3 regions of the Sphingobacterium sp. UME9 genome follow, and region 1 is predicted to be linked to each of the others. Evidence: riboswitches for the same ligand, from Rfam matches in the RefSeq annotation. Region 1 holds a riboswitch; each other region holds the start of a gene.

Region 1 (4,293 bases):
AATACATTTTGGATAAGAATACATGGTATGCCAGGGGAACCTACTATTTACTGGTTATCAGTGTGATGCTTATGCCTTTGGGGCATGCTGTTTTCTATTTTACGGGAGAGATCTACAAAGCAATCTATAACACCGATCCTGTCGCCCACCCCTATTTGTTAAAAATCGCCGCTGGCTTTCAAAAAACAATGTTTATCACATGGGGGACAGCGATCATCACGATGTTAGTCGCCTATTTAATATTTTCAATTTTTATATTTGCTGGTAAAACTAATCTACCAAAATGGGCAGGATTGATCAGTCCGCTATTTCTTACCATTTACCAGCTTCCTTTGAAATTAATCCTACCTCCATCTGACTTAAGAGGATGGATAGGAGCTGCTGCATTTAATATATCTTATTTGATTTTCTTTCTATTGCTTTTGTTTTGTTTCAAACTACCTTCGGAAAAAGAGACATCACAATAACAGCTGACTAGGATAATAGCAGCTTTTGAGTTAACACAAAAGAATTCAATCTCCACCTCAATAGACTTTTTAAAGCTTTCCAAATTAGGATTTCGATAGACAGGAGCACTAGTTTCCCTTACAAATTGACCATCTAAATTGTATCGGCAATGCTCCCGAAATCTTCATTTGTCCTATAAACAAAAAAGACTATCCTAGGATAGTCTTTTTTGTTTATAAGCTCTTTTGCAATAACTTGTGTTGCGAAGCCGTAAAAATATTCCGGAAGATTATATTGATTTCATGTTCGATGGCGGCCCCCGAAATTCCGGTATGCGGATAGAGTCTTATTGTATTTGTCAAGATAGATTCCACAAAATCTCGACTTTGTATCCCTATCTGTTCATAAATTGCTGCATTATCATTGCCATCATGAAGATTTACCCAAGAAAGAGCGACCAAATTCATTATTGCTTCCGTCCGATTAACATAATCTTGCTGAAAGTCATCGAGTACCCTAAACGCTTCTTTACTTTCAGTCTTCTCCCATTTGGATTGATTGCTTTTTAACACAAATAGTTTTTCGATTAAATCCAAAAAGCGCTTATACATTCCCGTAAAGTTGGCCAGTAAAGTCAATTCCGCAAAAGGCATAAAGGGATATTGATACAACAGCTCGCTACGTGTACTTTTTGCCCCATCAATCTCAAAAGACTGGCTACCATCAACGAGTATGTCTTCCAGCGAAAAGGAATGCGAAGCCGTAGCCTCCAATCCAAATGTATCCCAGTCGTAATGCACCAGTACATGGTCACGATCCACAAAAAATGATTTTATCAGTGGTTCACCTTTTTCGTCCAACACGGGTTTTCCTGCCTCCTGAATTGCAGCATTTAAGGTAAAATGGGTTAAATGAGGAGCACCGGTAGCATATCTCCAAAAACCGCGGAGCCGATAATGTTCACCTTCACGTGTAGCTGTACCTGATGCCTGTCCGCTTCCTCCGAAACAAACCCGATCCGTTTTAAAAATCTGATCTCCTAAAACCGGATCAATAAAACCGACAAAGAGATTTGCTCCTGAACATAACGTTACTGTCCAGGCTAGTCCCCCATCCCAATAAGCCAGGTCAGCCAATAAGTTGAGGCCTTCGGGTAGAGTCAGTCCCAATCCACCCAATGCACGGGGAACCCAAATCTTAAACCATTTCCGACGAAAAATGAGCTCGAGTTGTCCATCCGACAATGTTTTCTGATGGATTCCCTTAGCCTGATTATCTTTCAGAATGGCGATATCTTCGCTACTGAGTTGCATATCTTTCTTCACTTATTATTCTCCTCCAATTAAAATATCCACTAAATGCCATAACAAATAAAAACAAAGTCAAGCCCGAATAAAGAAATAGCCCTTTATGGATCAGTAAAGGAATTGCCATCAGATTACTAATATTCAACAATATCCAATTTTCTATCTTCCGTTTTGCCAATAACCACATCCCTGCCCAAGCTGTACAGGAAACCGCAGAGTCCCAAAGCGGTACATCAGAATCCGTTAAATGTACCAATCCGAAATAAAACAACAAAAAACCGAGGGCACAGATTCCCCCTACTATCCACCATTCTTTCGGCTCACAATGCGTTATGGGAGCAGCAACATCACTACTATATTTCCAATAGATCCAGCCATAGATGCTCATGATCAAATAATAGAGATGTAGTAATATTTCTGCATATAGTTTCGCATGGAATAATACGTAAACAGAAATTAAGATACCAATAATCCCAAAAATGTAATTGATCGATTTATTTTGCCGGGAAAACCAAACCTGTAAAACACCAAAGGATACCCCTAACCATTCCGCTATGGTGGCCTGTTGGATCTGTTTTATAAAAGCTTCGAAAATTGTTTCAGAAGTCATCGCCTTGTTTATTATTTCGTGTAATTCATAATAAACCTATGGGAGAAAAACGGACGTTTTTATTGAAATTAAATTCCTACGCCAGCATTACCTGGATCAGGTATATAAAAGCGATTGTACAAGGAGGTACAATCGCTTTTATTGGGTATAATCTCAGCCGAGAATGACCATGGTCATTCCAAGCACCCCATAAGTATATTTTCTGTCGAATTGATTATTCTATATCAATCAATTTCAACGCTTTGTGCGTACGCGTACGCGTTTCTTTACATAGTTGCGCATCATCGTTCAATGATTTCCCGTGTGAAGGAATCATTTCACGTAGTTTTTTACGGTATTCATCTGATTTCGCACGTTCAGGGAAACATCTCTTCAACAGGCTGATCATGATAGCAACTGAGGTCGAAGCTCCAGGAGAAGCTCCTAATAGCGCTGCAATAGAACCATCTGCACTAGAAACGACTTCTGTACCAAATTCTAAAATTCCACCTTTCTTTTCATCTTTCTTGATGACCTGAACACGTTGTCCTGCTTTCTCGATAACCCAATCCTCCAATTTAGCTGTAGGCATAAATTGTTTTAAAGACTCTAGTTTATCTTTTGGTGACTTCATGACTTCAGTAATAAGATACTTCGTCAGAGGTAAGTTGTCAAGTCCGGCTGATAACATCGGACGGATATTGGACAGTTTGATAGAAGCGGGTAAATCGAAGTAAGAACCTTGTTTTAAGAATTTAGTTGAAAAACCTGCATAAGGTCCAAACAATAACGCTTGCTTTCCATCAATATAACGTGTATCTAAGTGCGGTACAGACATTGGAGGAGCTCCAACAGAAGCTTTTCCATATACCTTCGCATGATGTGTATTAATGATTTCTTCATTTACACAACGTAGCCATTGGCCCCCTACAGGAAATCCGCCATAGCCTTTCGCTTCTGGTATTCCAGATTTTTCCAACAACAACAACGAGTGGCCACCGGCCCCAATAAATACAAACTTTGCTTTGATTTCTCTCTTTGTTCCTGTCTTTAAATCTTTGACCTCCACTTCCCAACGGCCATCTTCTTCACGTTCGATGTCGATTACTTCATGGTTTAAGGAGATCGAAATATTTTCTTTATTTTCAAGATTAGCGATCAAATCACGTGTCAACGACCCAAAATTAACATCGGTACCCAGATCCATTTTTGTCGCAGCGATTTTTTCGTCGGCCTCGCGTCCTTCCATCATCAATGGAATCCACGATTTCAACAATGCCGTATCTTCGGTATACTCCATCCCTTTGAACAAGTTTTGGGTCGTCAATGTTTCCCATCTTGTCTTTAGGAATTTAGCATCTTTTTCACCAAAAACCGCACTCATGTGTGGAATACTACGGATAAAATTTTCAGGTTGGGCAATAATGCCTTTATCAACGAGGTAGGACCAAAATTGCTTAGACACTTCAAATTGCTCAGCAATTTTAACTGCTTTATCAATCTTTACAGAACCATCTTTCTGTTCGGGGGTATAATTTAACTCGCATAAGGCAGAGTGACCCGTGCCAGCATTATTCCAAGCGTCAGAACTTTCAGCAGCCACAACATCCAAACGCTCAAGAATTTCAATATTAACGTCTGGGCTTAATTCATTGATTAGAGTACCCAAAGTAGCACTCATAATACCGGCGCCGATCAGAACAACGTCAACTTCTTTATTTGATTTTTTGCTCATGTTTTTGTGATTGATGCAAATTTAATATAGTTTTTGGTAAACGTCCAAGTCTTTTGTCAAAAAACTGTACTTTTTAGAACCACTTATTCAAAAATACCATTGATTTATTAAAATAATCCTAAGTGAGCGATCGCTTACCGTAAAATTCTGAAATTGTTTCCTGAAAACACTCCCCCACTCCAAGATAAACACAAGGTCAGCACACAATGTTTTTC
Region 2 (4,293 bases), on a different contig from region 1:
TCCTTCCATCTGATCTGTATCCATTTGGCCCCAGCATCCAGCGCTTTCAGTATGTTATTTTTTTGTTCAGTTAATGTTTGTCCCTGCGATATATATTGGAGTTTTTCCATAATTTTTGTTTGCATGCTATAAAATTTTGAACTGGATCAGGGTGCTTCCATAAAGTACCATATAAGGCAATTCCATCTGCACCTTGCTGCATCGGAATAAGACAGTTGCCTTGGTTTATCCCTCCAAGACCGATGAGACCAACAGTAAAGTTGGAGCGTGACGGGAGCTGATCCAGCCTTGCATTATGCACTCCATACCCCACTTTAGAGATGCTCGGAAATAATGGACTTAGAAAAGCATAGGCCCAACATTCATCAAGGCTATTGAATTGATCGATATCATGCACAGATGTTGAACAGATTGTTGTAGGCAGCATTTGATTTGTTGATCTATCCTTTCTATTCTTTTCGTTCATATGAATACGCGCGATTCCGAGCTCAACCGATAGGTGAGGGTGGGAATGTAGGACCAATCTATCCAGGTACGTTGAATCTATAGATTCAACGTACCTGGACATTTGTAGGTCCGTAAAATGATACTTGCGCAAATGCAGGATATCAAGTCCTTCTTTGAACAAAGCATCTATAATCCCTTTTTCAGAAGGGATCGTTTCTGCTGCTGTCAAAGCGATGATCATGAATAAATCTCTTTTCCTTGTGCGATGAATTCCTGCGATTTTTCCAGCATCCCTTGTGCGGCACTATCTCTGATTTCCTGCGTAATTTTCATGGAGCAAAATTTGGGACCGCACATGGAGCAGAAGTGAGCCACTTTGGCCGCATCTGCCGGCAACGTTTCGTCATGATATTCACGTGCGGTATCTGGATCCAGGGAAAGGTTGAATTGATCTTCCCATCTAAATTCAAATCTCGCTTTACTCAAGGCATTATCACGGTATTGTGCACCTGGATGTCCTTTGGCCAAATCGGCCGCATGGGCAGCTAGTTTATAGGTGATTACACCGTCTTTAACGTCTTTTTTATTTGGTAAGCCCAGATGTTCTTTGGGGGTCACATAGCAAAGCATCGCACATCCATACCAACCGATCATCGCAGCTCCAATGGCTGATGTGATATGGTCATAACCTGGAGCAATATCAGTTGTTAAGGGACCCAAGGTATAAAATGGAGCTTCGTCACAACAGGCCAATTGTTTGTCCATATTCTCTTTGATCAATTGCATAGGAACATGGCCCGGACCTTCGATCATCACCTGAACATCGTGTTTCCAGGCGACCTTGGTGAGTTCGCCCAGTGTTTCGAGCTCAGCAAATTGAGCCGCATCGTTGGCGTCCGCAATGGCTCCTGGACGGAGACCATCGCCAAGTGAAAAAGCAACATCATATCGCTTCATGATCTCACAGATCTCCTCAAAATGAGTATAAAGAAAGTTCTCTTTGTGGTGGAAAAGACACCATTTGGCCATGATAGACCCTCCTCTGGAGACAATGCCCGTTACTCGAGATGCCGTGAGATGGATATAACGAAGCAGTACGCCGGCGTGTATGGTAAAGTACGAAACACCCTGTTCGGCCTGTTCAATCAAGGTATCTCTGAATATTTCCCAGGTAAGGTCCTCGGCCACCCCCTTCACTTTTTCGAGCGCCTGATAGATCGGTACTGTACCGATTGGAACGGGCGAGTTACGGATAATCCATTCGCGGGTTTCGTGAATATTTTTGCCAGTGGATAGATCCATGATGGTATCGGCTCCCCAACGACAGGCCCATACCGCTTTTTCAACTTCTTCCTCTATACTTGAACTTACGGCGCTATTGCCAATATTGGCATTAATTTTAACTAGAAAGTTGCGCCCGATAATCATGGGTTCACTTTCAGGGTGATTGATATTATTAGGGATGATTGCTCTTCCGGCAGCGATTTCCTCACGGACAAATTCTGGTGTAATAGCTTTATCATGTGTTCTGGCACCAAAGTTTTGTCCTTTATGCTGATGATCCATTCCGGGGGTGCTGGCCGTGAGCTGCTCGATACGTTGGTTTTCACGGATAGCAACGTACTCCATTTCTGGGGTAATAATGCCTTGCTTTGCATAATGTAATTGGGTGACATTCCTACCGGCAGAGGCTACTTTCGGTTTATGGCTATACGCAAATCGGAGTTCATCCAACGTTGGATCAGAAAGGCGTTTTTGTCCATATTCAGAGCTGATGTTAGCCAGCTGTATGACATCCTGACGATCCAAGATCCACTGATCGCGAAGGCGAGGGAGGCCTTTCCGGATATCGATATGGACGGTGTCATCCGTATAAGGTCCAGAAGTATCATAGATTGTTACCGGCGGATTAATTTCTACCTCTCCATTCGTTAATTTGGTTGGACTCAAGGAGATTTGACGCATAGCGACTTGAATAGGAAATAGTTTTCCGGATACAAAAATTTTCTTTGCATTTGGAAAGGGTGATTGCGTAATTGTTTCAGCTGTCATTTTTTCTGTATTGGGTGAATTACTCGGTTGATTTTTTGGAAATGGCTATCCGCCCTGAGATGCGGTAATTAAGATAATCTGATCGTAAGGTTTAAGTGTTGTCGTAGCCCAGTCCTTTTTGGGGATGACTTTGTTGTTGATGGCCACAGCCACACCCTGAGTTTTGCCAGATAATTCCAAAAGCAACAAGCCTTCAAGTGAAGTAAGTGGGGGGTCGAAAAATCGAATCTGATGGTTTATTGTAAGTTCCATTCCTTAATTTTTTTGGTAAAACTTTAGGAATGGCTACACAAAGGCACAGCAATGCACCTTGTAGACAGCTCACTTTTCCCTACGCCAGTATGATCCGGATCAGGTTATAAGGGTAAAATCTCAGCCTGCACGAGCAGACACCCCTAAAGTTGCGACTAAGATAAGGTTATTTTTATGAAAGTTGCAAGAATTTTATTTTGCAGACTTAGGCATATTGTGCAGGAAAGTACAGGTCAGTATGTGGGAAATATTTGATATATTAGTTTTTTGAATCAGCTAAAACAATTTAACAACCACCAAGAATAGTATTTTTTAATGCGTAGGATTTTATTGACAACACTGTTGTGTATCGCTAGCAACACTTATGCCCAATCTAAAAACAACTGTAGCGTCGTGCAGTTGACATGCGAACATTTGGTCAATCCATTGGGTATTGATGCAATTCACCCGAGACTTAGCTGGCGACTTGAGGACCAACGTAAAGGTGCGGTACAACAAGCTTATCAGATCCTTTTAGGGCAAGATTCGCTGGCACTGCTGAAAGAGACAAAAGATAGCTGGGATAGTGGCAAACAGCTCAGTTCTTCCATGTTAGTGCCCTATACCGGCACACAGTTAAAGCCACAGACTAAGTACTTCTGGAGGGTTAAAGTATGGGATAAGGATGGTGTATCAACACGTTCTGAAATAGCATCTTTCGAAACAGGAATGATGGGAATGGACCTTTGGAAAGGAAAATGGATCAGCGACAATAAGGATATTCATGCGCGGGAAACGCCTTATTTTAGAACAGAATTTAAGGCAAATAAGCAGATAAAATCTGCCCGCGCATATATTGCCGCAGCAGGATTATATGAACTTTCCATTAATGGCCAGCGCGTTGGCGACCATCGTCTGGATCCAATGTATACTCGATTTGACCGACGCACATTGTATGTCGTGACGGACGTAACCCAGCAGCTTCAAAAAGGAGAGAACGCCATTGGCGTTGTTTTGGGGAATGGCTGGTATAATCATCAACCACTGGCCGTTTGGAACTTTGATAAAGCACCATGGCGGGCCCGGCCAACATTCTGTTTAGAACTGAAAATCGTTTATATCGATGGAACGACGGAAACCATTGTTTCGGATAAGCAGTGGAAGACAGCTTCGGGACCAATCACTTATAATAATATTTACACTGGTGAGCATTACGATGCAAGACTGGAAATACCGAACTGGGATAAACCAAAATACGATGATTCGGCCTGGCAGGCTGTTCAGTATAGAAATGCGCCATCTGCACATATCGTTTCCCAACAGATGGTACCGATTCGGCTCGTGAAGTCCTATAAGCCAAAATCAGTGACAAAGATAGACCAACGTACCTATGTGTTCGATATGGGCCAGAATATGGCCGGGATTACAAAAGTTAAAGTGAAAGGAGCTGCGGGTACTATTCTGCGTATCAAGCATGGTGAGCGGTTGTTGGCGGATGGGCATCTTGATCAGTCCAATATTGATGTTTATTATCGGGGCGATAAGGAAAAGGAGCCCTTTCAG
Region 3 (4,293 bases), 1.5 Mb from region 1:
ATTTGGATAGAAGAGAGAATGTAAGTGATGTTATCGGACTATAAGAAAAATTACTTGACAAAATCGTTCCCGGAGATAAAGCAATGTCTGTTTTCGAATAAAATATCCTTGTATCACCGATTACCTCTTCAAAGTCTTTAATTTTATTTTGGCTGAAACTAGCTGTTGCTTTCCAGTTGAACTGCTTGTTGATGTTCCATGATCCATCGAATTCAAGCCCCATTCTATAGCTATCTTTGACATTTTGTCGAATTGGAGAGCCAGTATCACTGATTTCACCTGTTGGGATCAACTGATCCTTGTAAAACATGCCATACCCATTCAATCCGATGTTGAATTTTTCATTTGTAAAGCGATAGCCAAATTCGATGTCCTGCATTTTCTCCGGGGTCGGATCGGGTAAGGCGCTATTTTTCTCTATAAAATCCTTGCGAACAGGTTCTTTTTGTGCAAAGGCATAAGAAGCGTATACATTTGAATGGTCATTTAGCAAATAAGTTGCACCAGCTTTAGGGTTTAAGAAATTAAACTTAGGATGATAATTATAATTTTTCACCTTATCATCATCACCATACATGTGGTAATCTACATTCCGATATTGAATATCGGCCATTAATATCCACTTATCTAGTTTATAATCGACCTTTAAGAAATTACTGAAATCATTTTTTTGTGATTTCCCGAAGTAATATTTATCGTCAAGAAAACCTGTTGATGCATATTGTGCCCAAATCACCTGGCCATAATGTTTTCCTTTGTATTGATTATAAGCTCCACCCCAAGTAATTTCAAGCTGATCATTCGGTCTGTAATTTAGTGCATAGGTCATGCCATAAAAATAATTATCAAGCCATCTCCTGCGGACGAGATCTGTTTTTTGTATGGTATCTTTACCAATGATGACGTTAGGCAAACCGTATTTACTTAGTTTATCTCCGGGTCTCATTTCTTCATAGTAACCATAACCTCTTGTATAGTGTAGGGCTGTATTGAGCGTCAATTTGTCGTTCAGGATATTGGTATAATGAAGTTGATGATGTTTCTGCGTATAATTATCTGTTTGATTTTGATACGTATATAGATTATAATTCCGGCCGGCGTTCATGAAACGATCTTTCTCTGCGCCCGAGATTTCGAGTGCATTATCTGCATAGTCATCCATGCGTGATCGATCGCCAGTAATCAATGGTTCGGGAACGCCATTCCAGGCTTGATATGTCTTTTCTTTTCCCCAGAATACAATTCCTTTTAAAATATGTTTCTTGCCATAATAACCTCCGTCCACATAAAAAGACTGTAAGTCTGAACTACCTCTTTCGATATAACCATCGCTACTGATTCGAGATAATCTGGCATTGAAGGCAAATTTGTCGTTAATTAGCCCGGTACCTACCTTGACTGTATTTTTCCAGGTATTGTAGGAGCCAAATGAATTGTTGAGCTCTGCGTAAGGGGTTTCGACTAACGTATTGGACTGAATATTTAATGAGGCTCCAAATGATCCGGCACCATTCGTCGAAGTCCCAATACCACGCTGAACTTGGATGCTCTCGGTAGAAGAGGCAAAGTCGGGAAGGTTTACAAAAAATGAACCCATGCTCTCCGCATCATTTAAAGGGATTCCATTTAATGTTACGTTGATTCGTTGATTATCCGATCCCCTGATTGTCATTCCGGTATAACCTATGCCTGCACCGGCATCGGAATTGACCTGCACGGATGGAGTCTGATTTAAAAGGAATGGAATATCCTGGCCGAGGTTATTACGCGTTATTTCTTCTTTGGAGATGTTTTTAAAGGTTGTAGGAGCATTTCTTTTGGCACGGGTAGATTGAACAAGCACCTCTTCCATTTGAATTGTACTAGGTTCTAACGCTACCGTAAGCTCCAAATTGTCTTTAACATCCACATTTTGGCTCCATGTTTTATATCCAAGAGAAGATACCTGGATCTGGTGCTTACCTGTATTGATACGATATAGTTTAATCAGTCCATTTTTGTCCGATTGGCCAGCGAAGGATGCTTGTCCATCTATGGATATGGAAACATACTGTAAGGGGGTCTGATTGGTATTGTCTACAGCTTTAATTGTCAGATTTTGTTGCGCAATGGCAATTTGGCTTGAAATAGTAGCTAAGGAGCTACAAATCAAAAATTTGATCATGGTAATGTATTTTGTTTGAGTTAAACAAATCATAGCAAGGGGTTACTATGACCGCACTATTTAACTAACCTCTCCCTACGCCAGCATTATCTGGATCAGGTGTACAGAATTTAATCTGTTGGGTATAATCTCAGCCTTTATTTGTGTTCCTGACAAAACAAGGCACCCCTATTCGATGCTGCGAATATATAAATTTAAAATTGAAATGAAGTATAAAGAAGTAATTTATGACAAATGGAAAAGAGTGGATTTGCGGTATTATTTCTTTTTGGTTAAAAATTTGTGCAAATTGTTGTTTTTGGTATTTATTGTTCTTTTTAGGTACCTTGGCATGAATTTTTCTACTAGAGGTATGTATTCATACAGGTCAAAAAATTTTAGTTACTAAATTGATAGTGAGGAGATAAAATGTTAAAATATTTAAGCGCTAATTATATTCTGCCGATTACTTCAATGCCAATAAAAGACGGTATTGTTTCGGTAGATGAGGAGGGGGTAATTCAAGGTATCTATGACCCAACTTCATTTACACCTTCAGATAAAACGAAGGTTGAGAGATATGAAGGAGTGATAATTCCAGGTTTTATCAATGCACATTGCCACATTGAATTGTCGCATATGAAAGGTATTGTTCCTAAAGGTACGGGGCTTCCGAGCTTTCTCAGTAAGGTGATGACAACGCGGTCGGCATCGATGAAAAAAATAGATGACGCTATGGCCAAAGCCGATCGAGATATGTACGAAAATGGTATTGTCGCAGTCGGAGATCACGCCAACACTGATAATTCTTCAAAATTGAAGGAAGATTCACAGATATTATATCACACATTTGTGGAGGTGCTCGGAATTGAACCTGAAGAAGCTGACTTTAAGTTAAAGGAGGCTAAATCGTTGACCCAAGAGTTTAGGAATGGGCATGTATCCATTACTCCGCACGCTCCCTATTCTTGTTCGAAGGTCCTTTTTAAGAAATTCAAGAAGATGGTTCCGGAAACAAATATTATCAGTATTCACAATCAAGAAAGTGAAGAGGAGAATAAACTGTTCCGTTATAAAATGGGTGAGTTCTTGGACTTTTATAAAAGTATAGGAAAAAATGCTGATGCGATTAAGGCGCAGGCAAGAAATTCGATTCAGTCTTATCTTCCTTATTTGCCTTATCCAAATAAATTATTGTTGGTTCATAACACCTATACCTCTCTTAAAGATTTGGATTTTGTAGAGCGTATGGATCGTGATGTGATGTGGTGTCTCTGTCCAAAAGCCAACCTTTATATTGAGGGAACATTACCAAAGGTTCAGAATTTTATGAATGCCGGACAGCGTTTAGTAATCGGAACGGACAGTTTAGCTTCAAACGATACATTGTCCATTTTGGAGGAGCTAAAGGTATTGCATGCGCACTTTGAGGATCTCGATTTCTTGCAGACTATTCAATGGGCTACAATCAATGGTGCTATCGCGTTGAACATTGAGAATGAATTTGGCTCACTTGAAGTGGGTAAAAAACCTGGGATTGTGTTGTTGCAAGGTATGGAACACATGCGCCTAAATGAAGATGTTAAGGTAAAACGTTTAGCGTAGTATTTAATTCCCCAAAACTTCTGTACTTTTGCTCTTATTGAACCGTCCATGACTATAATAACGAAACTATAGTCATGGTAAGTTCCATCTGACCGATGGAAGAAAAAATAAGTTACAGATGAAACATTTGAATATTTCAATAAGAGGTAAAGTACAAGGGGTCTTTTTTAGATTGACAACCAAGGCGGTTGCAGATCAAGTCGGTGTTAGAGGCTTTGTTGTCAATTTAAAAGATGGTTCTGTCTATATAGAGGGCGAGGGCGACGATTTTGCACTAGATTCACTGTTGGAGTTCTGCCAAGAAGGACCCGAGGGTGCAATCGTTGAAAGTGTTGAGGTAAAGGAAGGCGAAATGAAGGGCTTTTCCAATTTTGAAGTAGTTAAAAGAGTTCAATCTTAAGCCGTTTCGCCTTGTCAGTACTTAAAAAATTCGCCGGACAGACCATGATCTATGGCCTGAGTACGATTATAGCCCGTATGCTGTATTTCGTCATGACGCCATTGTATGTCCTCAAATATCCACCTGCGTCCTACGGAATATTTAC

What was found. A riboswitch is a leader RNA that binds a small molecule or an ion and turns the genes downstream of it on or off. The one in region 1 is predicted to bind thiamine pyrophosphate.
Region 2: another riboswitch for thiamine pyrophosphate. It lies ahead of thiS (sulfur carrier protein ThiS); the one in region 1 lies ahead of pnuC (nicotinamide riboside transporter PnuC).
Region 3: another riboswitch for thiamine pyrophosphate. It lies ahead of A9970_RS19840 (TonB-dependent receptor domain-containing protein); the one in region 1 lies ahead of pnuC (nicotinamide riboside transporter PnuC).

Annotation. Positions count from the first base shown of each region.
Region 1 is NZ_LZZP01000013.1:1,727,368-1,731,660, reverse strand. It holds gene A9970_RS26440 (DUF6796 family protein) at 1-467, shown strand, start outside; gene A9970_RS26435 (acyl-CoA dehydrogenase) at 681-1,760, opposite strand; gene pnuC (nicotinamide riboside transporter PnuC) at 1,747-2,364, opposite strand; TPP riboswitch at 2,420-2,564, opposite strand; gene A9970_RS26425 (malate:quinone oxidoreductase) at 2,579-4,078, opposite strand.
Region 2 is NZ_LZZP01000003.1:1,567,833-1,572,125, reverse strand. It holds gene A9970_RS08340 (thiamine phosphate synthase) at 1-125, opposite strand, end outside; gene A9970_RS08335 (thiamine phosphate synthase) at 71-688, opposite strand; gene thiC (phosphomethylpyrimidine synthase ThiC) at 685-2,499, opposite strand; gene thiS (sulfur carrier protein ThiS) at 2,545-2,751, opposite strand; TPP riboswitch at 2,811-2,906, opposite strand; gene A9970_RS08320 (alpha-L-rhamnosidase) at 3,067-4,293, shown strand, end outside.
Region 3 is NZ_LZZP01000013.1:190,054-194,346, forward strand. It holds gene A9970_RS19840 (TonB-dependent receptor domain-containing protein) at 1-2,164, opposite strand, end outside; TPP riboswitch at 2,219-2,344, opposite strand; gene A9970_RS19845 (amidohydrolase family protein) at 2,573-3,748, shown strand; gene A9970_RS19850 (acylphosphatase) at 3,867-4,148, shown strand; gene A9970_RS19855 (lipopolysaccharide biosynthesis protein) at 4,193-4,293, shown strand, end outside.